DNA from 4 places in the Desulfovibrio sp. 86 genome. Region 4 is predicted to be linked to each of the others. Evidence: riboswitches for the same ligand, from Rfam matches in the RefSeq annotation. Region 4 holds a riboswitch; each other region holds the start of a gene.
What was found. A riboswitch is a leader RNA that binds a small molecule or an ion and turns the genes downstream of it on or off. The one in region 4 is predicted to bind cobalamin.

Region 1 (7,439 bases), 1.1 Mb from region 4:
GAGTTCGGCGGTTAGAGCAGTTTACGAATGAAATGAGTTAAATGCTCTAGGATTGAAGTTTTTTGTGGGTGGGGCTGGAGCGCTTTGTGGGGGAGGGACCCTTTTGCAAAAGGGTCTCCTCCCCCACGCCCCCACCCCCTAAAACTCTTGTCGTACAAGGTGCTTCCTGGTTGGAAGCGGGGGGCCAGCGGCAGAGTCTTCCAGACATCACACCGTTTCAAGGTGCACCTGCTCTGGGCAGCAACTGCCGCCTTGGCATAATGGGGACCGCCGCTCTGGTATATCCGGGGCGGCGGTTTTTGCGTGCTGGAACATCTTACCTTTGAAAAAAATGCAAGGGCGCAGGTAAACAGCGGTTATGCGGCCACGGCGGGCATCTGCCCCCGTAGCCGCCAGATCCCCTGCAAAACGCGATCGCTCTGCGTGAATATCACGCCTCTCCCCGCTGGGCGCTTGCCCGCGAAGTTGCGTCATGCAATTATGTGACAGCGCGCCTCGTTGCGCCGACACCCTTTTTGCGCCAACACCCTTTTTTCGGAGACGCCATGCCCACAGGCAACATGCTGAAGCCCTGGCCGCTTCTGGCCGGATATATCTGTCTGTCTGGCGGCGCGTTTGCCCTGTGGGTACCCATACTCGGCCTGCTGCCTCTGCCTGTGCTTCCCTGCGCCTTTGTGGCGCGGCGTATAGCCATGGCGCGTCAGGACATTGTGGCCGCAGAGCACGCACGCTGGCAGCTGCGTACGTTCTGGCTGCTTTTTTTACTGCTGGTGACCTTGATGGGACTGTTTGCGGCCGTGGGCATTGTTTTCAGCGAGGCTGCGGTTCTGGACCTCGTGGAGGGCATAGGCGACGCCTACAGCGCCAACCAGATAGACATGGGCGTGGTGCTGGAACGGTTCTGGGCCATTGGCGAAATCCGCTATTTTACCTGGGCGGGCCTGCTTTGGCTGGTTCTGGCGCAGGTGTGGCCTCTCAAGCGCATTCTCCAGGGCATATGGGCGCTGTTTGCGGGATGCGTCCCCACAGGGCCCGGGCGTGGCGTAAAATGTCTTGCCCTTGTTGTGGCCTTTGCCGTGCAGGGGGGCATACTGGCCTTTATACTGGGCACCTAGAGCAGATCAACTTTGAAATGAGAAGCATTTCAAATTTTCATTCAGCCGAAAAATGCGATTCGCGGCTGAATCCACGCCACGTTGTGGCGCGCTGCACGAAAGTGCAGCGTTAGAGCATTTATACTTTCTCAAAGGTAAAATGCTCTAGGCCGGAAGCCCGCTCGTCATGCGGCGCGGGCTTTTGCATCCATTGGCGCTCTGTCGTTGCGGCGCCACACTGTTTCAGTTTGACGAGGTTTCGCGGTGGGCGTCGTCCTTGACCTGCCGCATGTAGTTGTACACGGTGTAAATGGACACGCGCATGGCCTTGGCCAGATACTGCACCATTCCCTTGATGAGAAAAGCCCCTTCTTCATCCATGATGCGCACAAAGTTGAGTTTTTCTTCCCGCGTCATGGTGGCGGGATGCTTGCCCGCCCGCCGTATGGCCGTCTCGATGATGGCGTCGCTGGTTTCGCCAAGGCAGGAGGGGAAGGCCTCGCTCATCTCCTTGCCGGGGGCGTTTTCAAAGCGCAGCAGGGCATGCAGCACACCCTGAAAGCGCTCCAGATCCGTCAGGTCAAAGTGTATGCACACAGCCCCGATGACCTCGCCCTCACTGGTGCGCAAAAAACTGATGGATGACTTGAGCGTCTGCCCTGAAGGCGTTGTGGCGGCATAGGCTATGATGTCCTGCACATTGTCGCCGCCCTGACGCCACGCCTTGGTGACCATATTGGTGGCCGGAGCGCCCACATTGCGCCCGGTAAGGGAACCTTCGATGTGGATGATGGAGTGCTCAAGGTCGCTGAAGTCGTGTACCGCCACTTCGCAAAAAGGCCCCAGCGTTCGGGCCACCATACCGGCCATGCGTTTGGCGTTGGCAAAGATGGCCTGGGTTTCCGCCATGCGGCAATGGGTTTTTTCCACATCCTGTGAATAGATGCGGGCGCTTCTGGTGGTACGGCGGGGGGCGGCAGCGGGCCGCGGTGGAGATATCTTGCGACTTTGCTTGGGCATGTGGGCCTCCCGTGGGTCACAGCTGCTCATCATGTCCGACAGCGGTGCTTTGCTATAGAATTTTATGTAGGCTACATGAAAAAAACACTATTGTGTACCCCCAGACTCCGCAAAAAAACGATAAAAACCGGTGATACGCGGCGTAAAACGCCGTATCGGGAGATTCCGGGGCGGGCTGACCCAAGGCTCTGGAAAAACGTGGGGACTGCGCCGGAAGGCCATGGCGTGGGGGCGGATAAAACAAAAGCCACCCGCACGCGGGTGGCTCAAAGGCGTAAAGGTACCGTTCCTGTGTGATGCGGCTGTGCGGCCCCATCGTGCATGCGGAAAAAGTGCTTTTGCGGGGCTTTACGGCTTTTTGGGTTCCTTGGTCAGGTCGTCGGTGCTGTCCTTGGCGTGGCGCACAAGAATGGCGGCAGCGCCGGGGGTTTCGCCAAGGCCTTTGATGTGGGTGTCAACCTTGATGCCGGCCTTTTTAAGCTGGGAAGCCCAGGAGTCGTCCTCGTCGCCTGCAAGGTCGTTGCGGGCATGGTCGCCAGCCACCAGCATGAGGGGGGCGATGACGACGTGCTTGACCTTGGCGGCCTTGAGTTCCTTGAGCAGGTCTTCAATGCTGCGCGCGCCTTCCACCGTGGCCATATGGATGTTTTTGTCCGTGGCCGTGAAAACAGCGCGCACGCCTTCAAAGGCCAGGTCTGCGCGGCCATGGCTCTGGCCGTGGCCCATGAGCACAAGGGCGGTGTTTTTGCCGCGCTGGCTTTTGGTGTCGGCCAGAATGGCGGCCAGAAGTTCCTGGGCGTCAGGCTTGGACTCAAGCATGGGGCGGCCCATAAAAACAGCCTCAAAGCGGCCGGGGTTCTTGCTCACGTCAAGCAGCACGGCCCGCTCAAGCTCGGTAAATTCTTCACCGGCCAGAACATGCAGGGACTGCACGCGCACAACCTTTACGCCGTCCTTGGCCAGTTGGGCCATGCCGTCGCTGATGCTGCCCACAGGATGTCCCTGTGCGGCCAGTTTTTTACGAATGATCTGTGATGTGTAGGCCCAGACCACAGGCGCGCCGGGAAAGGCTTTTTTAAATTCCGCGTCCACAGCCTTGAAGGCGGGCTGGGCTTCGGGAACGCTGGTGCCGAAGGCCACCAGCAAAATGCCTTCCTTGGGGGCAGCGGCATCTGTGGCGTAGCTTGTGCCGTGCACGGCAAGCGCCGCCAGCAGCAGCAGGACGAAAAGCAGCGGGCGAAGCCCGACGTGTGACAGGATGCGCGGCATGGCAACCTCCTCAATATCGCGTTGAAAGGTTCGCAAAAGGGCTGTGGCCCCGGCGGGTGTTCGGACTTGAGGGCTGTGTGGCCGCAGGGCCAGCGCCTTGGTTTCGCCTTCACCGCTTGCGCGATTGGCTGTCAAACGCCGCCCATCCTGAGCAGGCGAAAAGAAACCTTGTCCCCTCTTACCGCAGCGCGACTGTTTTCGACTTGCACGAAATTCCCCGCCAAAGGGATACAGGACAACAGGGCGCGTCAAATGTCAAGGAGGGCGGGAGGTTGCGCCAGCCGCCACATGAGGTCCTGCACAGGGGCAGCAGCGCGGCCTTCTTGGCCGTTCAGGCCGTATTTTTCCTTGTTCTTCCGGCAAATTTCTGCTACATATGCGACCTCCCTTTGAAAAAGGGAAATCATGTTTGGAGGCTGGACATATGGCAGGCTTGGAAACCGGGCACGAAACCGAAATGAATTTCGAGAGTGCTCTCGAAAACTACCTCACTTCCGATTTTGGCGACCTTGAAGAAGGCTCTATCACCAAGGGCGAAATCGTTCGCGTGGACGAAGACAATGTGCTGGTGGACGTGAACTTCAAGTCCGAGGGGCAGATTCCCGCGGCTGAATTTCGCGATGCTGCCGGCAACATGGTCGTTGCCGTGGGCGACAAGGTGGACGTGTACGTTGTTCGCAAGAACGAAAACGACGGCACCATTACCCTTTCTTTTGAAAAGGCCAAACGCATGCAGGTTTTCGACCAGCTCGAAGACGTGCAGGAAAACAACAGGGTCATCACGGGCCACATCGTACGCCGCATCAAGGGCGGGTACACCGTGGACATCGGCGGAGTCGAGGCATTTTTGCCCGGTTCTCATGTGGATCTGCGTCCCGTGCCGGACATGGACGCCCTGGTCAACCAGGAGTTCGAATTCCGCGTGCTCAAGATCAACCGCCGCCGCAGCAATGTCATTGTTTCGCGCCGCGTGCTGCTTGAAGAAGAACGCGATTCCAAGCGCCAGGATCTGCTGCGCACCCTCGAAGAAAATCAGACTGTGCAGGGCAAGGCCAAGAACATCACCGAATACGGCGTGTTCGTTGACCTGGGCGGCCTCGACGGCCTGCTGCACATCACCGATATGAGCTGGAAGCGCATTCGCCATCCCAAGGAAATGATCACCATCGGTCAGGAACTGACCCTGAAGGTGCTTTCCTTTGACCGCGAAAACAACAAGGTTTCCCTGGGCCTCAAGCAGCTTGTGCCCGATCCGTGGCAGGATATTTCCGCCCGCTTCCCCGAAGGCGCCAAGTGCACCGGTAAGGTCACCAACCTCGTTGACTACGGCGCGTTTGTTGAACTGGAAGCCGGCGTTGAAGGTCTTGTGCACATTTCTGAAATGTCCTGGACCCGCAAACTGCGTCATCCTTCCCAGATGGTTCACACCGGCGACGAAGTCGAAGTGGTCATCCTGGGCGTTGACGGCGACAAAAAGCGCATCAGCCTCGGCATGAAGCAGGTTCGTCCCAACCCCTGGGAACTGGTGGCCGAACGCTATCCCGAAGGCACCATCCTTGAGGGCGTCATCAAGAACATCACCGAATTCGGCATGTTCATCGGCATTGAAGACGGCATCGACGGCCTCATCCACGTGTCCGACATTTCCTGGACCAAGAAGGTTCGCCATCCCAACGAAATATACAAGGTCGGCGACACCGTGCAGGCCAAGGTGCTGACCGTTGACCAGGAAAGCGAAAAGTTCACCCTGGGCGTCAAGCAGCTGGTGGACGATCCCTGGGGCCACGTGCCCACCACCTACCCCGTGGGCTGCACCATCAAGGGAACCGTGACCAACATCACCGACTTCGGCCTCTTTGTTGAAGTGGAAGAAGGCATTGAAGGCCTGGTGCATGTTTCCGAGCTGTCCAGCAAGAAGGTCAAGACCCCGGCTGAAATCTACAAGGAAGGCCAGGAAATCCAGGCCAAGGTCATCCACGTCAGCGCTGAAGAGCGCCGCCTTGGCTTGTCCATCAAGCAGATTCAGGAAGTGGAAGAACGCCGCAAGCCCAAGGAATTCCATTCCGGGCCGCAGGAATCCGGACAGAGCCTGGGCGACCTGCTCAAGCAGAAGTTCGAAGAGAGCGAGAACGGCTAGTCCGTTTGAGAGCAAGCATCAAGGGCGCTTCCAGTGGGAGCGCCCTTTTTGCATCATCGGATTATCGGAACACCAGCGGCGGACGGCGGCCGTTTGGCGCTGCGCCTGAACGCATCGCATATGGCATTGTAACGCAATTGCCACATGAATTTCCTCGTACAAAAAGTCGTGACACAAAAGCCCGCAGCCTGGATGAAACGTTATGGATAATGTTACAGTGTTCGACATGAGTATGGTGCTGGATCTGCTACCCAACGCCATATTTATCAAAGACGAGAATCTGCGCTTTGTTTTTGTGAACACGGCCTATGAAAAAATGTTCGGCGCGCAGCGAGAGGACGTTTTGGGAAAGTCCGTGCTGGAAGTGGCCTATTTGCCGGAAGAAGAACGCAAGATGTATCAGGCCGATGACCTGGCCACCCTCGAGACCCAGGTGTTCAAGCACTATATTTCCAGTTACAGGTTCGCCGACGGCAAGATGCACACCTGCCTGCACTGGAGTGGCGGCTTTACGGGCGCAAACAACGTGCGCGGTTTCCTCGGGGTGATTGTGGACATCACGGAGCAGAGCCGCACCATCGGCACGCTGCGCAGCCAGCTGAACTCGATGCTCAACAGGGTCAGGCTGGCGGACGAGAGAAGTCTGAAAGATTCGCTCACCCAGTTGCGGACCAGAAAATATCTCGACCTTGTGCTGGACAGGTACGCCAAGGTGGAAAAGCGGCCATTCTGCTGTGTCATGCTGGACGTGGACAGGTTCAAGGACATCAACGATACCTTCGGGCATCTGGCTGGCGACAGCGTGCTCAGGGAGGTGGGGGCGGCCATCCGCCAGTGTGCGCACCGCGATGACATAATCTGTCGTTATGGCGGGGACGAATTTGTGATTCTGCTGCCCAACCGCGGCCTCAAAAATGCCGTGCCCACGGCGGAAAAAATACGCAACGCTGTGGCAGCAAATGTGTTCAGGCCGGACGGCAAGCCCGTGAGCGTGAGCCTGGGCTGTAGCGAGCACAGCGGCCATGGCGACGGCCTGCAAACCCTGCACGAGGCGGACAAGGCGCTGTACGCGGCAAAGCAGGCTGGCCGTAACCGTGTCTGTGCCGGACTTGAGTGGTGACATGGCATGAGGGGCGCGCATGCGGCAGCATGGCGGTCATTCTGAACAGCGGTATATTCCCTATATAAAAACCGCCCGGCTTGTCTGAAGCCGGGCGGTTTTCGTATACCTTGGTAAACCGCCCTATTCGGGGAACAGGATTCTTTTCAGAAACGTGTCGATCTTGTCGTCATTACCGGTGATGGAGTCATACGCGGTTTGCAGCGAGGCGGGCCATTCCTTGTCGCTGGCGTCGCTCATGAACATGATGAGGTAGTCATGGTCGGCCACCACATCCACGTTCATGAGCATGCCGTTGCTGGTGGCGGTGAAGGTCCAGCCGCCGTCCTCGGAAGGTTCGGGCGTGCCGCCCTTCATCTGCCGCGAAAGCTTGGCTGCAAAATCCTTGTCGGAAAGGTTGCCAGCCTCGCCCTTGGTGTACAGGGCAATGGAAAAGAAGGCTTCTTTCGAGGCCGTTACGGTCACGACGCCGTCTTTTTCCTGAGTGGTGCAGCCGGCGGGCACATCTATGCTGAAATGGGCGAACTTCACTTCCTTGGCCTGCGCGGGCAGGGCCAGGGCCAAAAGAACCAGACAGTAAACGGGGAACATGAGAAACTTTTTCAGCATTTTGTCCTCCTGAAAAACGGGCATTGCTGGGCAAGCTTTGTCACGCTGTCCGGTATTTGTCCATTAAAAAATATGGCTGTGAAAATTTAGTAAATATGGTGAGTTATGCGCTATCTTGCCGTAAGGATTTTGTGCAGCAGGGGGGTCAGTTCGGGCGTCTTGCCCTTCACCGAGGCGTAGGCGCTGCTGA
Region 2 (7,439 bases), 1.4 Mb from region 4:
CCAAGAGGCCGCCCGCTGGTTTGACCTCGCAGCCCGGCAGGGGCAACCCGAAGCCCAGTACAACCTCGGCCTCATGTATGAGAGCGGGCACGGCGTGCCCCAAGACCACAAGGCGGCCGCAGCCTGGTACAGCCATGCGGCGGCGCAGCAGCAGACAGACGCCCTGGCCCGCCTCGGCCATCTTTACCGCACCGGTCAGGGAGTGGAAAAAAATCAGGCACGCGCCACACTTCTGCTCTACGCGGCTGCCATGCGCGGGTCCATCCACGCCATGAAGGAACTGGAAGACATGGCCGGACCTTCCGCCTCACGCCCCAGTGCCGTGCTTTTTGGCCTGCGCCTGGACACCGCCACCCGACCCGCCATGCGCGACGCCCTCGCCAAGGCGGGCATGCGCGCGTCCCGACAGGACGACGCCTATATCTGCGACACCTACACGCCCGGCGCGCTTGTGCCCGGCGCGCGGCAGGCGGCCTTCTGCTACGGGCCAGGCCGCCCCTCGCCCCTGGGCTTTGCGGAACTGGAATACGCCGTGCCGGACAAGGCCACGGCGCAGGCCATCGTGCGCATGGTCAGCGAACGCTTCGGCGCGCCCTCCGCAGGCGAAAGCGACGACGATCACCTCTGGAACCTCGGCTCCGTCGTGGTGGCCACGCGCTACGAGCCCACGCGCCAACTTGTGAGCCTCATGTATATGATTCCCGCCGTCTACCACCTCACCCGCCAGGATTAAACGCGGAGCATTTTCTTTTGGGAATGCTTGGTGGCTGAAAAGCTTTGTGGGGGAGGGACCCTTTTGAAAAAGGGTCTCCTCCCCCACACCCCCTCCCCCTAAAACTTTTATTTAGTTCCGCTTATAACAGTGCTGCCTAAGCAGGTGGCAGGTTACTCCCGCGCCTTGCCACTCCACACAAGACCAAAACTGTTCCAAATCAAAGCAGCCTTGCATTTGCGGCTCAGCAGCATTCCGCCCTGAGACTCAAGAGCGACCCGTCACCATTCTTGGCCTGTCTGCGCTTGACACCATGCCCGCTGTTATATATCAATTTATCTAGATATTGTGATGAGAAACGGAAAACGGTGAAAATCCGTTGCGGACGCGCCACTGTAATCGGCACAAACCCGCGCCGTGCCACTGTTCACTGACCAGACCGTCAACATGTTGGGAATGCCGCAACATCGATCTGCTCCGGGGACGGGAAGGTACGGCCACGCGCAACCACAAACGCGCAGGGGCCGGAAGCCAGGAGACGCCTCATCACCTGCCGCCATCCGGCGGCAAGGCAGTACTGTCTCGCGTTCAGGCAAGTGCCCGGTCAGGCGTTGGCGCGCCCGACCAGAGCCGTGCGGCATACCAATGCCGCGCGTCGGTACGGATTGCATCCGTATTGTGAAGTGGCGGCAAGACCGGCGGGTCACACGCCATTTCAGGTATACAAGCTCTAGCGTGAAAAAGACTGCCCTTTCAACACCATATGAAAGGAGCAACCATGCGTACCCACATTCTCGGCTTTCCCTCCATGGGCAGGCAGCGCGAGCTGAAACAGGCTCTCGAATCTTTTTGGCGTGGCGACACTTTTGCCCAGGATCTCACCGGCACAGCGCACCAGCTTCAGGAAAGCCATTGGGCCATCCAGCGCGAGGCCGGCTTGAGCTACGTGACTACGGGCGATTTTTCCCTCTATGACCGCATGCTGGACACAAGCCTCATGCTTGGGGCCGTGCCCGCCCGCTTTGCCCACTGCGGCAAGGACGCCCTGACGCGCTATTTCGCTCTGGCGCGCGGCGACGCCTCACGCAACATTCCGGCCATGGAGATGACCAAGTGGTTTGACACCAACTACCACTATCTTGTGCCGGAAATCGAAGCCGACGCCGTCTGGACGCCCGGTGAACACCCCGTGCTGGAAGCCACCCGGCGCGCCGCCGCCAAGGGCTTCACGCCCAAGGCCGCCATCATCGGCCCCTTCACCTGGCTGGCCCTGGCCAAGGGCCAGAACGGCGCTGATCCGTGGGCGCGGCTGGACGAGGTGCTGGCAGCCTACACGGCGCTGCTGGAACAGCTGGCTCCGCTCTGCCAGTGCATTCAGATTGAAGAACCCGTGCTCTGCACCGAACTGCTGCCCGCCCCTGCCACCGCGCGCTTTGCCCAAACATACGCCACGCTCAATGCGGCGACGGCCCGCGCCGGATCAGCCAGACTTTTGCTGGCGACCTACTTCGGCCAGCTGAAAAATCACCTTGCTCTGGCCGTAAACAGCGGCTGCGCGGCCCTGCATATCGACCTTGTGCGCGGCTCCGGCCAACTGGACGCCGTGCTCGCCGCCCTGCCCGATCACATGGCCCTGTCCCTCGGACTGGTCAACGGACGCAATATCTGGAAGACCGACTACGCGCAGGCCGCCAGCCTCATGAACCGCGCCGTGAGCGCCCTTGGCGCTGACCGTGTGCTTCTGGCCTCTTCCTGCTCGCTTTTGCACAGCCCCGTGGATCTCGCGGAAGAAACCGACCTGCCTGCCCACATCAAGAACCGCATGGCCTTTGCCGTGCAGAAATGCGCTGAACTGGCCGACCTCAAGGCCATTGCCCAGGGCCAGGGCCAGGGCCAGGGCGCGGACATTCTGGCAACCAACGCCGCTGTGCTGGCCGAGGCCCAGGCCCATGCCGACACAGTGCTGGCACGGGTGCGCGAGCGCGCCGCCGCAGTGACCCCGGCCATGCTGGCCCGCAAATCCCCCTTCGCCGCGCGCAAGCAGGCTCAGGCCTGGCTGCGTCTGCCGCTTCTGCCCACCACCACCATCGGTTCTTTCCCGCAGACAGACCATATCCGCAAGACGCGGCTGGCCTTCAAGCGCGGTCAAATGACCCAGGCCGACTACGAAGCCGCCATCAAGGCCGAGATCGCCGCCTGCATCAAAAAGCAGGAGGAGCTTGGTCTGGACGTTCTCGTGCACGGCGAGGCCGAGCGCAACGATATGGTGGAGTATTTTGGGCAGCAGCTTGGCGGCTTCTGCTTTACGCGCAACGGCTGGGTGCAGAGCTATGGCAGCCGCTGCGTTAAGCCGCCCGTCATCTATGGCGACGTGTACCGCAAGGCCCCCATGACCGTGGCCTGGGCGCGCTATGCCCAGTCCCTGACGCAAAAGCCCGTCAAGGGCATGCTCACCGGGCCCGTGACCATCCTCTGCTGGAGCTTTGTGCGCGACGACCTGCCGCGCAGCGAGGTCTGCCGCCAGATCGCCCTGGCCATCCGCGACGAGGTGAGCGACCTTGAGGCGGCGGGCATACACATCATCCAGATAGACGAGGCCGCCCTGCGCGAGGGCATGCCCCTCACAGCCGCCGAGGCCGCCGTGTACCTGCAATGGGCGGTGGACGCCTTTCTTCTGGCGTCCACAGGCGTTGAAGACCGCACACAGATGCACACCCACATGTGCTACAGCGAGTTCAACGCCATCCTGCCCGCCATCGCGCGCATGGACGCCGACGTCATCAGCATCGAATCCAGCCGCAGCGGCATGGAACTGCTGGACGCCTTCACCCGCTTTCACTATGTGGGCGAGGTCGGCCCCGGCGTGTATGATATCCACAGCCCGCGCATTCCCACGGCGGACGAAATGGTGCGCCTGCTGCACCTGGCGCTGCAGCACATCGACAAAAGCCAGCTTTGGGTCAACCCCGACTGCGGCCTCAAGACGCGGCGCTGGGAAGAGGCGTATCCGGCCCTGGAAAATATGGTGGCCGCCGCCCTGCGGGTGCGGGTGGAGTTGTCTGCCTAGCGGGTTTACCGCATGAACTGCTTTGTGGGGGAGGGACCCTCCCCCTAAAACGCTTACTGCTGTTTCAGTCTGCGGCAAGGAGTCTTCTGTGCCCGGTCAGGGTTCCATAGGCAGAAAATTATCCTGCTCACGCAAACGCGCGTCACAGCCTGGCCATAAGGACCAGCAGCTTGGCTATGAACGGCGACAGCAGCACAATGGCATAGATGCGCACCAGGTGGTACACCATAATCATAGGCGCTTCGCGTCCCGCATCTCCGGCCAGGGCCATGATGGCGTTGAAGCCGCCGGGGCTGGTGGCAAGGTAGGCGCCCTCGGCGCTCATGCCGCCAAAGCGCATGCTTATCCAGGAGCAGCCGAGACCGGCGGCAAGAATGATAAAGGTTGAGAGCAGCATGATGGGCCACGTTTCACGCACAACGCTCAGCATGCCGGGGCTGTACATATTGCCAACGATCACGCCTACGCAGCCGTACACCACATACCTGATCCAATGCGGCATGTACGGCGTGCTGACGGCGCCGAAGCTTTTAAAGATGACCACCGCCACCATGGCCCCGGTCATGGGGCCCCCAGGCAGGTCAAAGTAGTCAAAAACCAGGCCTCCGGTGAGGCCCACGGCAAAAAGTGTGATCAGGGTCGTCATACATCCTTCCTTCACGCGGCTTCGTAGTCTTTACGTCTAGAGCAGATTAATTTTGAAATGTTTCGCATTTCAAAGTTTTCATTCAGCCGAAAAATGCGATTTGCGACAGCCATCTGCAGGCTGTACATTCTATTAATTACTTGCTGTCTTTGCGGCAGTCGTTGGCGAGTCTACGAGCCTTACGAATGGCGACAGCGATTGCACAAAACAAAATTGATAGTTACTCATGCTGTCTTTATCCGTAGCTTCCTGCGTCGCAACGGCTGAAGCAAGCGTAGTTTCCTGCGTCACAACACTTGAAGCATCCGTAGCTTCCTTCGTCGCAACGGCTAAAGCTCGGCCGAATCCACGCCACGTTGTGGCGCGCTGTACTTTCGTACAGCGTTAGAGCATTTACACTTTTTCAAAGTTAAAATGCTCTATGCGCTGGCCGCGTCATGATTAGGCGGGGCACAACCCGCCGTCCGCACTGCATACGCCCATTGCCTCCGCTCCTCAATGCCCAAAATGACAAAGGGACGCATTCTTCTCGAAGAATGCGTCCCTTCCGGGTAATCGCGCAGCTATGCTACTTCTGGAGTAAGCTTATGAGCTTGTCCATAGTGGCAGAGGCATCGCCAAGCATCATGATGACGCCGGGCTTGCCGTACAGGGTGTTGTCCACTCCGGCGTAGCCGGGCTTGTCGTCATAGTTGCAGATGATGACGTTCTTGGCCTCGCCAGCCTTGAGGATGGGCATGCCGTAAATGGGCGTGCCTTCGGCCGTGTTGGCCGCAGGGTTCACCACGTCGTTGGCCCCGATGACGATGGCCAGATCGGCCTCGGCGAACATCGGGTTCACGACGTCCATTTCAAGCAGGTCTTCGTAATCCACGTTGGCTTCGGCAAGCAGCACGTTCATGTGGCCGGGCATGCGCCCCGCCACGGGATGGATGCCATAGCTCACCTTGACGCCCCTGGATTCCAGCAGGTCGGCAAGCTGTTTGACCTTGTGCTGGGCCTGAGCCAGCGCCATGCCATAACCGGGGACGATAACGACGCTTTTGGCGTCCCTGAGCACCTTGTCCACCTGATCTCCGCCAACTTCGGGAGCGGCAGGAGCGGCCCCCGCCGGGCTTTCGCCCTGCGCGTAGGCCAGCAGCTTGTCAAAGCTCTTGGAGGCGTCGCCCGTCATGAGGATTACCCCATCGCGGGTATACAGGGGGTTGGGCACACCGGCGTAGCCGGGCTTGTCGTCGTAGTTGCAGATGATGATGTTCCTGGCTTCTTCGGCCTTGAGGATGGGCATGCCGTAAATGGGAGTGCCTTCCGCGCTGTTGGCCGCCGGGTTCACCACGTCGTTGGCCCCAACGATGACCACAAGATCGGATTCCGCAAACATCGGGTTGACGGTGTCCATTTCAAGCAGGTGTTCGTAATCCACATTGGCTTCGGCCAGCAGCACGTTCATATGGCCGGGCATGCGCCCCGCCACGGGATGGATGCCGTAGCTCACCTTGGCTCCCTTGCTTTCCAGCAGGTCGGCAAGCTGTTTGACCTTGTACTGGGCCTGGGCAAGGGCCATGCCGTAGCCGGGCACGATGACCACGTTTTTGGCGTTCTGCACCAGTTTGGCGGCTGCGGCTTCCTTGCTGTCGCCGCTGGATGGGGCGGCTGCGGCGGGGCTTTCACCCTGGGCGAAGCTCACCAGACGGTCCACGGTCTTGGCCGCGTCGCCCGTCATGAGGATCACGCCCTCGCGGGTATACAGGGGGTTGGGCACGCCAGCGTAGCCAGGCTTGTCGTCATAGTTGCAGATAATGATGCCCTTGGCTTCTTCGGCCTTGAGGATGGGCATGCCATAGATGGGCGTGCCTTCGGCCGTGTTGGCCGCCGGATTCACCACGTCGTTGGCTCCGATGACCACCACAAGATCGGTCTCCGCGAACATCGGGTTCACGGTATCCATTTCGAGCAGGTCTTCGTAATCCACATTGGCTTCGGCCAGCAGCACGTTCATGTGGCCGGGCATGCGCCCCGCCACGGGATGGATGCCGTAGCTCACCTTGACGCCCTTGGCTTCCAGCGTGTCCGCAAGCTGTTTGACCTTGTGCTGGGCCTGGGCAAGGGCCATGCCGTAGCCGGGCACGATAATCACGCTCTTGGCGTTGTGCACCAGCTTGGCGGCTGCGGCTTCCTTGCTGTCGCCACCGGATGGGGCGGCGCTTTGCTCGGCCGGGGCATTGCCCTGGGCGTAGTGCAGCAGGGTATCAAAGGTCTTGGCCGCGTCGCCCAGCATGAGATGCACGCCAGCGCGCTCATACAGGGGGTTGGGCACGCCAGCGTAGCCCGGCTTGCTGTCATAGTTGCAGATGATGATGTTCCTGGCCTTTTCGGCATCAAGGATGGGCATGCCGTAGATGGGCGTGCCTTCCGCGCTGTTGGCCGCAGGGTTCACCACGTCGTTGGCCCCAACGATGACCACAAGGTCGGCATCGGCGAACATCGGGTTGACCGTGTCCATTTCAAGCAGATTTTCGTAATCCACATTGGCTTCGGCCAGCAGCACGTTCATATGGCCGGGCATGCGCCCCGCCACGGGATGGATGCCGTAGCTCACCTTGGCCCCCTTGCTTTCCAGAAGGTCGGCAAGCTGCTTGACCTTGTACTGGGCCTGGGCAAGGGCCATGCCGTAGCCTGGCACGATGATCACGTTTTTGGCGTTTTGCACCAGCTTGGCCACTTCGGCCTCAGTGGATTTGACAGGGGCCGGAGCAGCGGCAGCGGCAGCCTTGGGCGCGGCCTTGCCAGCGGGCGTGACCACAGAGGACTCGCCAAGCAGGATGGACAGCAGCTTTCTGTTCATGGCCTTGCACATGATGCGCGTCAGCAAAAAGCCCGAAGAGCCGATGATGCCGCCGATGGCCACCAGCAGGGGATCGCTCACCGCAAAACCCGCAATGGCGGCGCAGACGCCGCCCATGGAGTTCAGCAGCGAGATGGTGATGGGCATGTCGGCTCCGCCCACGCGGATG
Region 3 (7,439 bases), 2.6 Mb from region 4:
GGTTACGGCGGCGGCCCCAAATACCTGCTGCCCGGCATAGCCAGCTATGAGACCATCCAGAGGCACCACAATCTGGCCCTGAACAAGGGATTTGGCAGCGGCTCCAATGCCGCCGTGCGCAGCGCCAATATGGAAAACAGCAATATTTTCCACACCGATCTTGAAGAAGCCGCGCTGCTGGCCAACCCCAGTTTTTTGCTCAACGTGGTGGTGGACGACAACTATAACATCATCAAGGCCGTGGCTGGCGACATGGTGCAGGCCCACCGCGAGGCTTGCTCCCTGGTTGACGCCATCGACGGCGTCAATGTGGCCGAGCGTACGCCTCTGGTCATTGCCAGCGCGGGCGGTGCACCCAAGGACATCAATTTTTACCAGACCATCAAAACCCTGGCCAACGCCCTTGCGGTAGTAAGCGACGGCGGCACCATCATCATCCTGTCAGCCTGCACCGAAGGTTTCGGCAGCCCGGACACCGAGCGCCAGATTCGCGATTTTGACACTATGGAGGCGCGCGAAAAAGACCTTCGCGAGAATTTTTCCATCGGCAGCTATGTGGGTTTTCTGTTCGCGGAATCGGCGGAAAAGCACAATCTCATCATGGTGTGCTCCATGGCTGCGGCGGACTTTGCCAAAACAAAGATCCACACAGTCACAACCCTGGACGACGCCCTTGCCTTGGCAAAAAAACTTAACGGCGGCAAGGAGATGCGCGTGACACTGCTGCCCCACGGAGCCAATACCCTGCCCAAACTTCAGGCGGCCAATCGCTAGAGCGGTTTTACGTTGAAGCTTTGTGGGGGAGGGACATTTGCGAAGCAGAAATATTTTGTGGGGGAAGAGACCCTTTTGTAAAAGGGTCCCTCCCCCACGCCCCCACCCCCTAAAACGTTTATTATATTCTCATGTAATTCAAAGATTTTTTTGCTTGAAGAGGAGGGCTGCGCCTTCCATATGGCACGTCATGCAGGCCAATCACGAAAATGTTCCTCTGCTCGGCGCAGGTTTTTGTAAATACTCCCCTCAATAAAATGCGGTCGTCCCTGATGCGCGCAGACAGGCCCCGGCGCTTGCTTCATGGCGCGTTGAGAACTAATATAAAAAACGGGGCTATGAAGTCCCGTTTTTTTTCATCCCTGCAAGGCTGTTACTTCATGCCGTCCACACCGGACAGCATGATGCTGAAAAGCCTGACATCAACAAGCGGCTGCGGCCGCAGCGCAGGAGGTTTCATGCGGCGCTTTTTCTCATTGGTGGTTCTGGCTCTCGTGCTGGTTCTGTCATCAACGGCCCAGGCGGCCAGTGGCGAGACGGTTCGCAAAGACGACCGGATGCTCACACGTCTGCCCAACGGGCTTACAGTCTATATTGTCAAGGATGCGCGTTTCCCCCTGGTGGCCACGCGCCTTTATGTCCGTACCGGATCGGCCAATGAAAAGCCTGAGCAGGCGGGCATAAGCCATATGTTGGAGCATATGGTTTTCAAGGGAACCGAGCACAGGCCCAAAGGCCAGGTTGCCCGCGATGTTGAGGCTCTTGGCGGTTACCTCAACGCTGCGACCAGCTTTGACAAGACCTGGTATATGACCGACATGCCTGCCGCGCACTGGCGCACAGGCATGGATGTGGTCAAGGAAATGGCCTTCCAGCCTTCCCTTGATCCCAAGGAGCTGGAATCGGAAAAAGAGGTGGTTATTTCCGAACTGGAGCGCGATCAGGATTCGCCCATGAGCAGGCTGTTTGAAAGCCTGCAAACGTCGGCGCTGCAAAACACGGTTTATGGCCGCCCCATCATCGGTTTCAAGGACACCATCCGCGCCGTGACGGCGGAAGACCTGCGCGCCTATGTGCGGCACTGGTATCAGCCGCAGAACATGCTGCTCCTTGTGGCGGGCGATATTGAACCGGAAGCGGTGCTGGCCTATAGCCAGAAACTTTTTGGCGGGCTGACCAACAGCGGCGATCTCGCCGAAACGCAGCCCATAAGCCTGGCCGACGCTTCGGGCGGCCCCCGCGTGGAGGTTGTCCACGGCCCCTGGAACAAGGTGTATATGGGAATGGCCTTTCCGGCGCCCGGACTGCGCGACCTGCGGTCTGTCGATCTCGACGTGCTTTGCTATCTTTTGGGCGGCGACGGCACCTCGGAACTGTACCGCAAGTTCAAGTATGAAAAGCAGATGGTGGACAGCATCGGCATGGGCAACATGAGCCTTGCGCGGGCCGGGCTTGTGTATCTGAGCGCGCAGCTCGATGTGGAAAAGGTGGAGCCTTTCTGGCGCGAACTGACCAAGGATATGGCGGCGCTCAAGGCTGAAAGCTTCAAGCCCGAAGCCATCGCGCGCGCCAGGTTCAACCTTGAAGACAACATGGACCGCGCCGGTGAAACGCTCAACGGCCTGGCTTCGTGGCTGGGCACCGTGCAGTTTGAACTGGGCGGCGAACAGGCAGAAATGAACCAGCGTTTTGCCCAGCGCAATGTAGATACGGCCCAGTTGGCGCAAGCGCTGCAACAGTGGATCAATCCACGGCAGGCCCGTGTGCGCGTGTTGGCCCCAGAGGGCGCGAAGCTGCCTGACCTTGAGGCCATTTTACAGCAAAACTGGCCAGGATCCGATGGCGACCATGCGCAAAAGCCCCGCGCCATGAAGGCGGGCGAGCGCGAAGTGGTGCAACTGGGCGAAGGCCGCACCCTTATTCTTCTGCCCGACGCAACCGTGCCCTATGTGGCCATGGATATGATGCTGCCCGGCGGAAACGCGCTCCTCAAGCCCAACCAGCAAGGACTCGCCGGTCTCACGGCCCGCGCCCTGACAACGGGCAGCGGCAAGCTGGATGCCCAGGCCATGGAACGCTTCTTTGCTGACCGGGCGGCAGCCATCGACGCCAGCGCCGGGCTGCAAAGCTTCACCCTGTCCATCACCGGCCCGGCGCGTTTCAACGCGGACTATTTTTCCATGCTGACAGAAGTGCTGCACAGCCCGCGCTTTGAAGAAAAAGAAATTCGCCGTGAGGCCGACAGCATGAAAGCCGCCATCCGGCAACGTGCCGACAGGCCCACGTCATACCTGTTTTCACGACTCAACGGTTTTCTTTTCCCAGGGGGGCAGCCCTACGGCTATGACGGCCTCGGCAGCACGGAAATTCTGGATCGTCTGACCGGCAAGGAAGTACGCGCTTTCTGGCAGGAACAGCTGGGGCAGCCGTGGGTTCTTTCCGTTGCGGGCGATTTTGACCGCGAAGCTGTGCTGGCCTTTGCACGCTCCCTGCCCGTACCGAAAACGCATATTGCCGCGCCCGGCGCTCCCGTATGGGGACAGGACAAAAAGCTTGATCTGCATTTGCCCGGCCGCAACCAGGCCCATGTGTTGCAGACGTTCAAGGCCGTGCCGCCGACCCATGAGGACGCGCCTGCCCTCATGCTGCTCCAGTCTGTCCTTTCGGGCCAGAGCGGGCTGCTGTTCAGCCAGTTGCGTGATGTGGAGGGACTGGGCTACACGGTGACGGCGTTTTACCGCAGTATGCCTGAGGCGGGTATGATGGCTTTTTATATTGGCACCACGCCGGACAAGGTGGAGCAGGCCCAAAAAGGCTTTGCCAAGATAATTGGCGACATCAGGGAAAAACCTTTGTCTGCGGCGCTGCTGGAAGCCGGGGCCAACCGGCTGCTGGGCGCGTACTACCGTGACCGGCAGAGCCTTGGATCACGGGCGGCGGATGCTGCCAGCGACGCCTTGCTGGGGCGGCCCTATGATTTTGAGCGGCAGCTCATAGAAAAAGCCGCAAAGCTGACCCCGGCCCAGGTGCAGGCAGTGGCGAAAAAGTACCTGGACGAGGCCGATGTCTACAACCTTGTACTGTTGCCCTGACAGCAACCCGGGCAGGGTTGAGAGTACACACGAGCCCTGTGACACACACTGACAAAAAACCTCCGGCCCCAGGGCCGGAGGTTTTTGTCTGATGGCTGGGAGCAACCGTTTGAAGTTTTTTTGTGGGGGAGGGACCCTTTTGCAAAAGGGTCTCCTCCCCCACGCCCCCACCCCCTAAAACTCTTACTGTATCTGTATGTTGGTATGGTGAAAAAGGAGGCCAAGGGCCGCGTCTTTCAGTCAGAACGCCTTGCGCGCGGGGGTTCGCGGGAGGGCACGTGGGCTTGCGCAGAGGAGCATGCCTGCGTCACGGGACAGGGGGGAGTGCAGGCATCACCGATACGTGCGGCATGCCCATGTTTATACGGCCGGGACAAGATCATTTTGCCAGTTAATTACGTATATTTAACTGAATTTATTGTATATTATGAATTGTCTTCACGCTTCTTGGTAATATTTCTTAAAAAAATATGCCCCTGTAAAAATGGCAAATGGTGCGGTTTTCCAGAGGCCGCATCTGCAAAGCCGCAGTAGCCAAGGGTTTGAACAGCCTTGAAATCGTCAGGGCAGTGCGCTAGATTGTTGCTCGCACCAAGGGAGTCATCAGCCAAACATATAAAAGGCTGCGGAACTTTCAATGGCGGTTCCGGCAGTGTATTTTCGGGCAGGGTATAGCTCGCGCCCAGTACTTTTTTGCGGCCTTTTTTCAGGTTTGAATGAACGCTTTATAATAAAATTTATCAATAAAAACTGCACTGTTCCTACGTGACTAGGAAGCCTTTTTTGCTTACCCCAATTGACAGGATGCAGTTCTTTTGAGATTTTCTAGACATTGAAAGCGCCCTATGGGCTTAATAGAGAATCCCGTGAAAAACGGGAGCGGACCCGCCGCCGTAAGCCGCACAAACGCCGCCTTTCTTCATGCGCCACTGGGGCAATGCCCTGGGAAGGCCGAAAGGCGGTTGGCAAGCCGGAAGACCTGCTTTCAACAATACCCAACGGCTGTCGGGTATAATCCCTAACAGTCATACTATGGATTGTCGGCACGGGGCCTTTGCCGGCCAATCCTTTGCGGGAACGACCTGTTCCCGGCTACAGGCTTGCCCCTGGGTTTACTTTACCGCCCCATACGTTACTGGTGTCCCCTTCGTTCGTTATGCGAACGAACTTTTTTCACAGTTTTTTTCACAGTTGTTATGGGAGTCTTCCTCCATGCCCGCCAGCATCACTAAGCGCGATGGCACGGCAGTGCCTTTTGATTCTGTCAAGATTCTCAACGCCATTACCAAGGCCAATCAGGCCGTTGGCGGTGAGGATATGTCCCCTACAGACCTTTTGTTCGTAACTGAAAAAGTTTGCAAAAAGCTGGATGCCCGCAGCCTCAAGCACGTTGAAGAAATTCAGGATCTTGTTGAAGAAACGCTGATCCAGTACGACTACGCCAAGACGGCCAAGGCATACATCCTGTACCGCGCCGAGCATACGAAAATCCGTAATGCGGAATCGTATCTCATGGATATCTATAAAAAGCTTACGTATTCTCCTGCCCTTCACGAAGACATCAAGCGCGAAAACGCCAATATTGACGGCGATACCGCCATGGGCACCATGCTCAAGTACGGATCCGAGGGGTCCAAGTACTTTATCGACAACTACATTCTGCCCAAGGATGCCTCGGCCGCGCACATCAATGGCGACATCCATATTCATGACAAAGATTTCTACATGCTCACGGAAACGTGCTGCCAGATAGACCTTATCCCGCTGTTTAAAAACGGTTTTTCCACCGGGCACGGTTATCTGCGCGAACCCAACGCCATTGAAAGCTATTCGGCTCTGGCCTGCATAGCCATCCAGGCCAACCAGAATGAAATGCACGGCGGTCAGAGTGTGCCGCATTTCGACTTCGCCATGAGCGAAGGCGTCATTAAAACGTATCGCAAGGAATACGAAAGGGCCTTTAGCTCCTTTGTACGTATTGCCATGCATATGAAAGCCCAGGACTCGGCGGCTTTTACCGAAAAACTGCTGGCCAGCGTTGAACTGTGCCCGCGCCTTGGCAATATGGAAGAATTTGGCCGCAAACTTGATCAGGCCGTCGCAGCGGAACAGAAGGCCATGTTGGGTGAAGCCCATGCCTATGCCGCTGAGGAAGCCCTGAAGTATACCGAGCGGCGCACCTATCAGGCCATGGAAGCCCTTATCCACAACCTGAACACCATGAATTCGCGCGCAGGGGCCCAGGTGCCTTTCAGTTCCATCAACTATGGCACTGACACCTCCGCCGAAGGGCGCATGGTGACCAAGAACCTGCTCAAGGCCACCAAGGCGGGCCTCGGCAACGGGGAAACATCCATCTTTCCCGTGCAGATTTTCAAGGTGAAGTCCGGGGTCAATTACAACAAAGAAGATCCCAATTACGACCTTTTTCAGTTGGCCATCGAGGTTTCAGCCATGCGGCTGTTCCCGAACTTCAGTTTTCTGGATGCTCCGTTCAACCTGCAGTACTACAAGCCGGGCGACTACAACAGCGAAGTGGCCTATATGGGCTGCCGCACGCGGGTTCTCGGCAATGTCTATGACAAGGACAGGCAGGTGACCTGCGGACGCGGCAACCTGAGCTTTACCTCGGTCAATCTTCCCCGGTTGGGCCTTGAAGCCCAAGGCGACGTCAAAAAGTTCTTTGCTCTGCTGGACGACAGGATTGATTTGGTTTTTCGCCAGCTTATGCACAGGCTCAAAATTCAGAGCTCCAAAAAGGTGCGCAACTACCCCTTCCTCATGGGCGAGGGCATCTGGCTTGACTCCGATAAGCTGGGCTGGGACGACAGCATTGAAGAGGTCCTGAAGCACGGTACGCTCAGCATGGGCTTCATCGGCCTGGCTGAAGCCCTCATGTCCCTGCTTGGCAAGCACCATGGCGAAAGTGAAGAGGCACAGAAGCTCGGCCTTGAAATCATCAGCCATATGCGCAAGCGCTGCGATGACGAGTCGGAAAAGACAGGGCTGAACTTCTCGCTCATCGCGACTCCGGCGGAAAGCCTCAGTGGCCGCTTTGTCTCTCTGGACAAGGGCAAGTTCGGCAGCATTCCCGGCATTACGGACAGGGATTACTATACCAACTCCTTCCATGTGCCCGTGTACTGCCATATCAAGGCATTTAAAAAAATCGAGATTGAGGCTCCATACCATGCGCTGACCAACGCGGGCCATATCACCTATGTGGAGCTTGATGGCGATACCTGCAAAAATCCTGAAGCTTTTGAGCGCATTATCCGTTTCATGCACGACCATGGCGTGGGTTACGGCTCGGTCAACCATCCGCTTGATCGTGATCCCCTGTGCGGATATGTGGGCGTCATTAATGACTGCTGCCCACGGTGCGGCCGCAAGGAAGGCGAGGGTGTCAGTGCCGAGCTTCTTGACGAACTGCGCAAAAAGTATCCCCATATTCCCCAATGGAGCTAGGGCTGTTCGCCCTAGAACCGCTCCGCGCGGCGCGGGTGAGCGTCCGCCACTGGAATGCCAGACCGGCACGGTGGTAAAAAATTTGAGAATGCAAATTCTCAAAAC
Region 4 (7,439 bases):
TAGAGCTTGGCATGGTGGGGTGTCCTTTGTTATATTGACGCTGCAATAATGCTGCCATACTTCAGCATATAAGGAAAGGCCCGGCATGAGTGAAAATCCCCCTGTGAAGGCCGTGCGGCCGCTGCCGCCGGAAGCGGTGGCCACGCGCAAACAGGCTCTGCGCGAGCGCATGACCAGGCTTCGCCGTGAGCAGTCCCGGCACCTTGCTCGTGAGCGGGCAGTGGCGGCGCAGGAAAAACTGCTCCGGGCGGACTGCTGGCGTCAGGCTTCATCAGTGGCGCTTTACGTGGGCGTCAAGGACGAGCTTGGCACCGGCCTGTTGCTGGAAGCGGCATGGCGTGAAGGGCGCACCCTCTGGCTGCCGCGCGTCCGGCACGGACAACCCGGCTTTATGGATTTTGTGGCGTGCACCAGCCGCGAGCAACTGCGGCCCGGCCCTTTTGGTCTTGTTGAGCCGGAAGCGGACCTGCCGGGTTTTGGCCCTGAAGACGTGTCCGCTGGCGCTGGCAGGGCCTGCTCTCCGACGGGCGGCGCGGCCTTTGCCCCCTCGCTGATGGTGCTGCCCGGCCTGGCTTTTGATCTTGAAGGCGGCCGCCTCGGGTACGGCGGCGGGTATTATGACCGGTTTTTACAGGCCGGGCTTGAGTGTCCACGCGTGGGCTTCTGTTTCGATTTTCAGCTTGTCCCTCCCTTGCCCCTGGCCCCCTGGGATCAGCGGGTTCACCATCTATGCACCGAAGAGCGTCTGTTGTGCCTATAAGCTATATCCCCTTTGTGTTTCCCGGCCTGGATTCCGTGCGTTGCGCCTTTCAGACCCGCCCCGGCGGCGTGTGCCGTGGAGAGTACGGCGGCGGCAATATTTCCTTCAGCGTTGGGGACGACGCGGCCCTGGTGGCGGCCAACCGCGAGAGCCTGCTGGCGGACCTGCAATCCCAGGGCTTGCGCCGCTGGGCGGAATTGCAGCAGGTGCACGGCGATGTCATGGCCTTTGAGCCGACCCCTGTGGCCTGCGACGCGGTGGCGGTGGAAGAGGGGGACGGCATGGCCACGACCGAACCCGGCCTGGGCCTGCTCATCAAGACGGCGGACTGCCAGCCCATTTTGCTGGCGCATAAAAGCGGCAGGTACGTGGCGGCCATGCACGCTGGCTGGCGCGGCAACCGCTGCGACTTTCCTCTTTCAGGCGTGGTGCGCTTTTGCGAGCACTATGACCTCAGGCCGCAGGACGTCTTTGCCGTCCGGGGGCCGAGCCTTGGCCCTGGCAAGGCGGAATTCATCAATTTTGACAAGGAATGGGGGCCGCAGTTCGTGCCCTGGTTTGACGAAGAAAGCCGCACCATGGATCTTTGGGGATTGACCCGCCACCAGCTTGTGCAGGCGGGTATTCCGACACGCAATATCTTTGGTCTGGATATCTGCACCGCCAGCAACAACGACCAGTTTTTCTCCTACCGTTGCGCCAGAGCTTCGGGCCGCCAGGCCAGCATTATCTGGATTGAGAAAAACTGAAGAGTGTTGGGGCATCGGCGTGGACTGGCGGAATGTTTTGCAGCTTAGACGGCTGCCAGCCCGGTTGCAGGCCGCCCATGGCGCAGGGCCGCCTGCCCTGTGATTCTGGCCAGCCCGCCCGGCATTGACAGGCTTGCCGCCCCCGCCTACAGTAGGCGCGGCAATGGTAGCCGGGTTGCCCGGCTTGAAAAGGGAATCCCGTTAGAAGCGGGAGCGGACCCGCCGCCGTAAGGCTCGCCAACCTCGCACCACACAGCGCCACTGGAAACGGGAAGGCCGGTGAGAGGGAGCCAAGCCGGAAGACCTGCCTTGCCCCATGCCCCGCCTTTGGTAAGAGCCGTTAACGGATGAAATGAATTAACGGCTCTGTAGGGATTTTACTGAAAATCCCTGCAACGAAATGCGTGCAGACAGGCTTTTGCCTGCCATGCGCGAGTATTTCACGCGGTAAACAGGGTGTGCATGGCAGCGGCATGAGCCGCCACGGCAACGGGATTTTGTCGGCAGGATTGAGGAAATACGGGCCTCTTCCTTCATGAAGCAACAGATGTTTCATGCGGGAAGGGGCTTTTTTTATGCCCACGCGCTCTGCGCGGGGCCTTCAAAGGGCGGGCATGACCGCGACATCACATTCCTCTTCTCCCTCCGGGTTGTCATCCGTGCGCCTGTGGCCCGCATTCGCGGCCTTGGCGGCGCTGTGGCTTGTTTCCCTGCCGCTGGCCTGCCTGCCCGGGCCGGTTCCGCTGGCGGCGGGCCAGGTTTTTCACGCCCTGGCGGCGCAACTGGGGCTGGCCGCGCCGCCGCAGGATACGTCGCTCATGCTGGTGGTGGGGCAGATACGCCTTGCCCGCGTGTGCCTTGCGACCCTGTGCGGCGGCGCTTTGGCCGTGGCGGGCGTGGCCCTGCAAGGGGTTTTGCGCAACCCTCTTGCCGACCCCTTTACCCTGGGGATTTCGGCGGGCGCGGCCTGCGGCGCAAGCATCGCCATCGCCCTTGGCGGCGTTGCGGGCAGAGCCCTGAGCGGCCTTTTGTCGGCAGTGCATATTTCCCTGCCGGGGCCTGCGGCCCTGGTGGCTCCGGCGGCCCTGGCGGGCGCGCTGCTGGCCCTGGCCGGAGCCCTGTGGCTCGGCAGGGGCGACGGCGGCTTCAGGCGTGAGAGCGTCATACTTGCGGGCATTGCCGTGGCGGCCTTTCTGGGCGCGCTGGTGGCATTGATCAAGGCGCTCAATGAGGAATCCGTAACCAGCATTGTTTTCTGGATTATGGGGTCATTTCAGGGGCGCGGATGGGACAGTCTGCCCCTGTTGCTGGCGACGTTCGTGCCTGGCCTGCTGGCTGTGGCCTTGGGCTGGCGCGCGCTGGACGTTCTGACCATGGGCGACGAGCAGGCCGCCCAGCTTGGGCTGAATGTGGGCCGCGCGCGGCTTTGGCTGCTGGCCGGGGCAAGCTGCATGACGGCTGGCTGCGTGGCGGTGGCCGGGGTCATCGGCTTTGTGGGCCTGGTGGTGCCGCACGTGCTGCGCCTTGTGTTGGGCTGCGGTCACGGCCCCCTGCTGGCCGGAGCGTTTTTTGGCGGCGGCGTGCTGCTGGTCTGGGCCGACGTGCTGGCCCGCAGTGTGCTGGACGGCGGACAGGAACTGCCCGTGGGCGTGGTTACCGCGCTTCTTGGCGGGCCATTTTTTGCCCTGCTGGTGCGGAGGCGGACATGACGCAGAGAGCGCCCGCGCCCGATGCCACGCCCGCTGGCCTTGCGTCAAGCCAGGACACAGGCCAGGGCACAAGCCAGGCCGCCAGCCCATTCGAGGCCAGGCCCGCCAGCGGCGGCCCGTCCGCTACGGCGACCCCGCCCATGCTTGAGGTGCGCAACCTGCGCTCCGGCTACAGGGGGCGGCCAGTATTGCAGGGCGTGAGTTTTGCGGCGCGGGGCGGTGAATGCCTGGCCCTGCTTGGCCCCAACGGCAGCGGCAAGACCACGCTGTTACGCAGCCTTTCCGGCGTGCTGCACGCGCAGGAAGGGGAGGTTTTTCTTCAGGGCAGGTCCCTCGTGGACATGAAGCCGCGCCAGCGCGCGCGGCTGGCGGCTGTGGTGCCGCAGGGCGGCGAGTACCCGCGTGAGCTTACGGCGCGGCAGATGGCCCTGCTTGGGCGGTATCCGCACCTTTCGTGGTTGGGCTGTTACGGCCGCAAAGATTACGCGGCGGTGGACGAGGCCCTGGAAGCCTGCGGCGCTGCCGCGCTGGCCCCGCGCCGTCTTGCGGAACTGTCGGGCGGCGAACTGCAACGGGTGCTGCTGGCCCGCGCCCTGGCGCAGGAAAGCCCGCTCCTGCTGCTGGACGAATTGGCCTCAGGGCTGGACATGGCCCGCATGGCCGGACTTTTTGATTTGCTGGAACGCCGTCGCGCCGCCGGGGCCTGCGTGCTCATGGCTGTGCACGACTGTAATCTGGCGGCCATCTATGCCACGAGGCTGTTGGGCCTCAAGGCCGGAAAACTTGTTTTTGACGGTCCGGTGGACGCGGTTTTTACCGAGGAGAAGCTCAGTGCCCTTTATGATATCCCTATCGGCGTTTTGCCGCACCCGCTTTGGGGCCTGCCGCAGGCCTTGCTGGCGCGGGCGCATGGCCCCCGCAGTCATGACAGCTTTGCCGCATGCCCAGGCGACGCATGTTTTGGCGACGCTGGCGCTGGCCCTGGTTTTGACGCTGTCGTCAGCTTTGGCCCTGCCGCTGGTTTCACCAACCGCGACGCTGGCCGCTGAACCAGCGCAACTATCCACTCCGGCCGTTACTGCCCCTGCGTCGGCGTCTGCGTCCGCCGTTGTTCCGGTCAGCGTGCGTGACGATACGGGGCATGAGGCGCGTCTGGAGGCTCCGGCAAAGCGCATCATAGCCCTGTACGGAGCCTTCAACGAGCTTTTGCTGGCGCTGGGCGCTGGCGACAGTCTTGCGGCCCGCACCGTGGCTGACGCGAATATTCCCGGTCTGGAGCATCTGCCCGCCATAGGCACCCATATGCGCCCCAATGCCGAACTTATCGTGCAGCAGTCGCCCGACCTCGTCATCCAGCTTGCCGGGCGCAACGAAGCGCTGTTGCAGACCGAGGCCTTGCGCGCCCTCGGCCTGAACGTGCTTGTTTTTGAAATGAATTCCTTTGAGCAGATGTTTGGCGTGCTGCAAAAGCTCGGCCAGCTCACCGGACGCGAGGCTGAAGCCGCCCGGCTGACTGACGCGTGGCAGGCGCGGCTCGCTGACCTTGAGGCCCGCTACAAGAACCAGAAACCGGTACGTGTTTTTTATGAGGTGCGGTACCCCAATCTGCTGGCGGCGGGGCGGGGCGGCATTGTGGATGACATCATATCCCGCGCTGGCGGCCGGAATGTGGTCACGGACGAAAAAAAGCTGGTGCGCTTCAATGAAGAAGCCCTGCTGGCCGCTGACCCGGATGCGTACATCATCCAGAGCGGTCCTATGAACCCCGACCCTCAGCCCCTGGATCAGCGTCTGCATTACAAGGACCTGCGCGCGGTGCGCGAGGGCAGGGTGCTCACGGTGGATGAAGAGCTTTTTGCCCGCCCTGGGCCACGCTCTGTGGACGCCGCCGAAGAGCTTGGGCGTTTTTTGCATCCCGAGGCGGCACGCTGATTTTCTGTGATTTCCCTTGATTTCCCCTTAACCTGACATTCTGACCACAGGACAAGAGAGCTGAGCATGACAGGAGTTTTGTACGGCGTGGGCGTCGGGCCCGGCGCTTCAGACCTGCTGACGCTGCGGGCGGTGAACGCCCTCGGCAAGGTGGACGTGATTCTGGCGGCGGCTTCGCCCAAAAATGACTATTCCGCCGCGCTGGAAACCGCCCGGCCACACTTGCGGTCTGACGCGCGCATGCTGCGTCTGGAATTCCCCATGACGCGGGATCGCGCCGTGCTGCGCGACGCCTGGCGCGTGGCCGCCGAAAAAACGCAGCAAGTCCTGGAAGACGGCGAAAATGCGGCCTTTCTGACCATTGGCGACCCGCTTGTCTACAGCACCTTTGGCTACCTCATACAGACGCTCAGGGAACGCGCGCCCCACCTGCCCATTGAGATCATCCCCGGCATTACCTCCATTCAGGCGGCAGCCGCGCGCGCGGGCGTCATTTTGTGCGAAAACAGCGAAACCCTGCGCGTCATTCCCGGCATCAACAGCCGCGACGAGCTTGAAAAAGCTCTCGATGGGGCTGATACCGCCGTTATCCTCAAGGCGTACCGCAACCTTCCGGCCATTGCGGACGCCCTGCGCGCCACAGGACGGCTGGACTCCTGTATTCTGGCCAGCCATGTGGAGCAGCCCGCCGAAAAGCTGCGCCGTGGGCTGGACCCGGAACAAGGCACCCCGCCCTATATGTCGCTGATCATCAGCAGAAAACCCGTGAGCAACGACTAGTACCGTTTCACTTCGAAATATTTTGTGGTGGGAAATGCTCTGTGGGGGAGGGACCCTTTTGAAAAAGGGTCCCTCCCCCACGCCCCCACCCCTTGGGCGAAACAGCATATATAAAGCGAAAGCCAGCAATTCCCTCATGATCGGGAACTGCTGGCTTTTGCAGTTGTGGAGGCGGGTTTGCGTAAGCGGCGCAGCCGCGTAATCAGCAGATGCGCGGCAATTGCGCCCCTTCAAGCATGCCCAGCAGACGGCGGCCGCCGATGCGGGTTTGCAGGCTCACCTGCGCCTTGCCCTCCGTGACCGTGCCCACGCGCGCGGCCTCCTTGCCATAGGGCGAGCGGCGCATGGCCTCAAGCGCGGCCTCGGCCCTGTCCTCAGGCACGATGCAGATGCATTTGCCCTCATTGGCCAGGTACAGGGGGTCCAGCCCCAAAAACGAACAGCCGTTCCGCACGGCCTCGTGCACGGGAATGGCCGTTTCGTCCAGAAGAATGCCCATTTGCGACTGTTCGGCAATCTCGTTCAGCGTGGTGGCAAGGCCGCCGCGCGTGGGATCGCGCAGCACATGCACTTCACCGGCGGCTTCGAAAATGTCCGCGATCATATGGTTGAGGGGCGCGGAATCCGAAGCCACGTCCGTGAGAAAGGACAGCCCTTCGCGGCTGCCCATAACCGTAAGGCCGTGGTCGCCCATGGCTCCGCTCACCAGCACCGCGTCACCGGGGCGCGCGCTGTGCCCGGACGGGGCCGGGTTGGCAAAAACTTCACCTATGCCAGTGGTATTGATAAATATTTTGTCGCAGGCCCCTCTGGGAACCACCTTGGTGTCGCCAGTGACGATGAGCACCCCGGCTTCGCGGGCCGCCGCCGCCATGTCGGCAGTGACGCGTTCAAGCGTTTCCAGCGCAAGGCCTTCTTCAAGGATGAAGGCGCAACTGAGGTAGCGGGGGCGAGCGCCCAGCATGGCCACGTCATTGACGGTTCCGTGCACGGCGAGGCTGCCTATGCTGCCGCCGGGAAAAAACAGGGGCGTCACGGTGTAGGAGTCCGTGCTCATGGCCAGAGGGCCGCGAATGTCGGTCAGCAGGGCCGCGTCATCCATGCGCTCCAGCAGGGGGTTGGCGAAGTGGCGGAAAAAGCACTGGGACACAAGACGCTGCGAGGCGCGGCCACCGCTGCCCGCATCCAGAAGAAGACAGTCTTCCATTATCTCTCCGAATATTTGAAGTAGGCGGCGCAACTGCCCTCGGTTGACACCATGCACGGCCCCACAGGCGTGGCGGGGGTGCACTTTTTACCGAACAGGGGGCAGTCCGGCGGCGCCATGCGCCCCTTGAGCACGTCCCCGCAACGACAGCCGGGCAGGGGGGGCACATCGGGCAGTTTGAGGTCAAGGCGCACCATGGCGTCCAGGTCCTGGTATTCCGGCCTCAGGGTGAGGCCGCTCAGTGGAATGCTGCCAATGCCGCGCCAGAGGGCGTCCGCAGGGGTGAAAAACTGATCCAGCAG

Region 1: it holds a riboswitch for cobalamin, as region 4 does, so the genes downstream of both, DESU86_RS07080 (sirohydrochlorin cobaltochelatase) here and DESU86_RS11630 (FecCD family ABC transporter permease) in region 4, are expected to answer to the same signal.
Region 2: it holds a riboswitch for cobalamin, as region 4 does, so the genes downstream of both, metE (5-methyltetrahydropteroyltriglutamate--homocysteine S-methyltransferase) here and DESU86_RS11630 (FecCD family ABC transporter permease) in region 4, are expected to answer to the same signal.
Region 3: it holds a riboswitch for cobalamin, as region 4 does, so the genes downstream of both, DESU86_RS01105 (anaerobic ribonucleoside triphosphate reductase) here and DESU86_RS11630 (FecCD family ABC transporter permease) in region 4, are expected to answer to the same signal.

Annotation. Positions count from the first base shown of each region.
Region 1 is NZ_LR738849.1:1,698,758-1,706,196, forward strand. It holds gene DESU86_RS07065 (beta strand repeat-containing protein) at 1-15, shown strand, start outside; gene DESU86_RS07070 (hypothetical protein) at 546-1,115, shown strand; gene DESU86_RS07075 (helix-turn-helix transcriptional regulator) at 1,338-2,114, opposite strand; gene DESU86_RS07080 (sirohydrochlorin cobaltochelatase) at 2,463-3,383, opposite strand; cobalamin riboswitch at 3,418-3,641, opposite strand; gene DESU86_RS07085 (30S ribosomal protein S1) at 3,808-5,520, shown strand; gene DESU86_RS07090 (sensor domain-containing diguanylate cyclase) at 5,723-6,640, shown strand; gene DESU86_RS07095 (hypothetical protein) at 6,764-7,249, opposite strand; gene DESU86_RS07100 (hypothetical protein) at 7,360-7,439, opposite strand, start outside.
Region 2 is NZ_LR738849.1:1,462,361-1,469,799, forward strand. It holds gene DESU86_RS06215 (hypothetical protein) at 1-733, shown strand, start outside; cobalamin riboswitch at 1,073-1,252, shown strand; gene metE (5-methyltetrahydropteroyltriglutamate--homocysteine S-methyltransferase) at 1,491-3,779, shown strand; gene DESU86_RS06225 (AbrB family transcriptional regulator) at 3,922-4,425, opposite strand; gene DESU86_RS06230 (NAD(P)(+) transhydrogenase (Re/Si-specific) subunit beta) at 4,994-7,439, opposite strand, start outside.
Region 3 is NZ_LR738849.1:266,131-273,569, reverse strand. It holds gene larA (nickel-dependent lactate racemase) at 1-774, shown strand, start outside; gene DESU86_RS01115 (M16 family metallopeptidase) at 1,233-3,866, shown strand; gene DESU86_RS01110 (hypothetical protein) at 4,292-4,504, opposite strand; cobalamin riboswitch at 4,686-4,867, shown strand; gene DESU86_RS01105 (anaerobic ribonucleoside triphosphate reductase) at 5,079-7,334, shown strand.
Region 4 is NZ_LR738849.1:2,837,116-2,844,554, forward strand. It holds gene DESU86_RS11615 (metallophosphoesterase family protein) at 1-13, opposite strand, end outside; gene DESU86_RS11620 (5-formyltetrahydrofolate cyclo-ligase) at 86-760, shown strand; gene DESU86_RS11625 (polyphenol oxidase family protein) at 751-1,509, shown strand; cobalamin riboswitch at 1,656-1,835, shown strand; gene DESU86_RS11630 (FecCD family ABC transporter permease) at 2,124-3,218, shown strand; gene DESU86_RS11635 (ABC transporter ATP-binding protein) at 3,359-4,267, shown strand; gene DESU86_RS11640 (ABC transporter substrate-binding protein) at 4,341-5,150, shown strand; gene cobI (precorrin-2 C(20)-methyltransferase) at 5,217-5,930, shown strand; gene hypE (hydrogenase expression/formation protein HypE) at 6,133-7,137, opposite strand; gene hypD (hydrogenase formation protein HypD) at 7,137-7,439, opposite strand, start outside.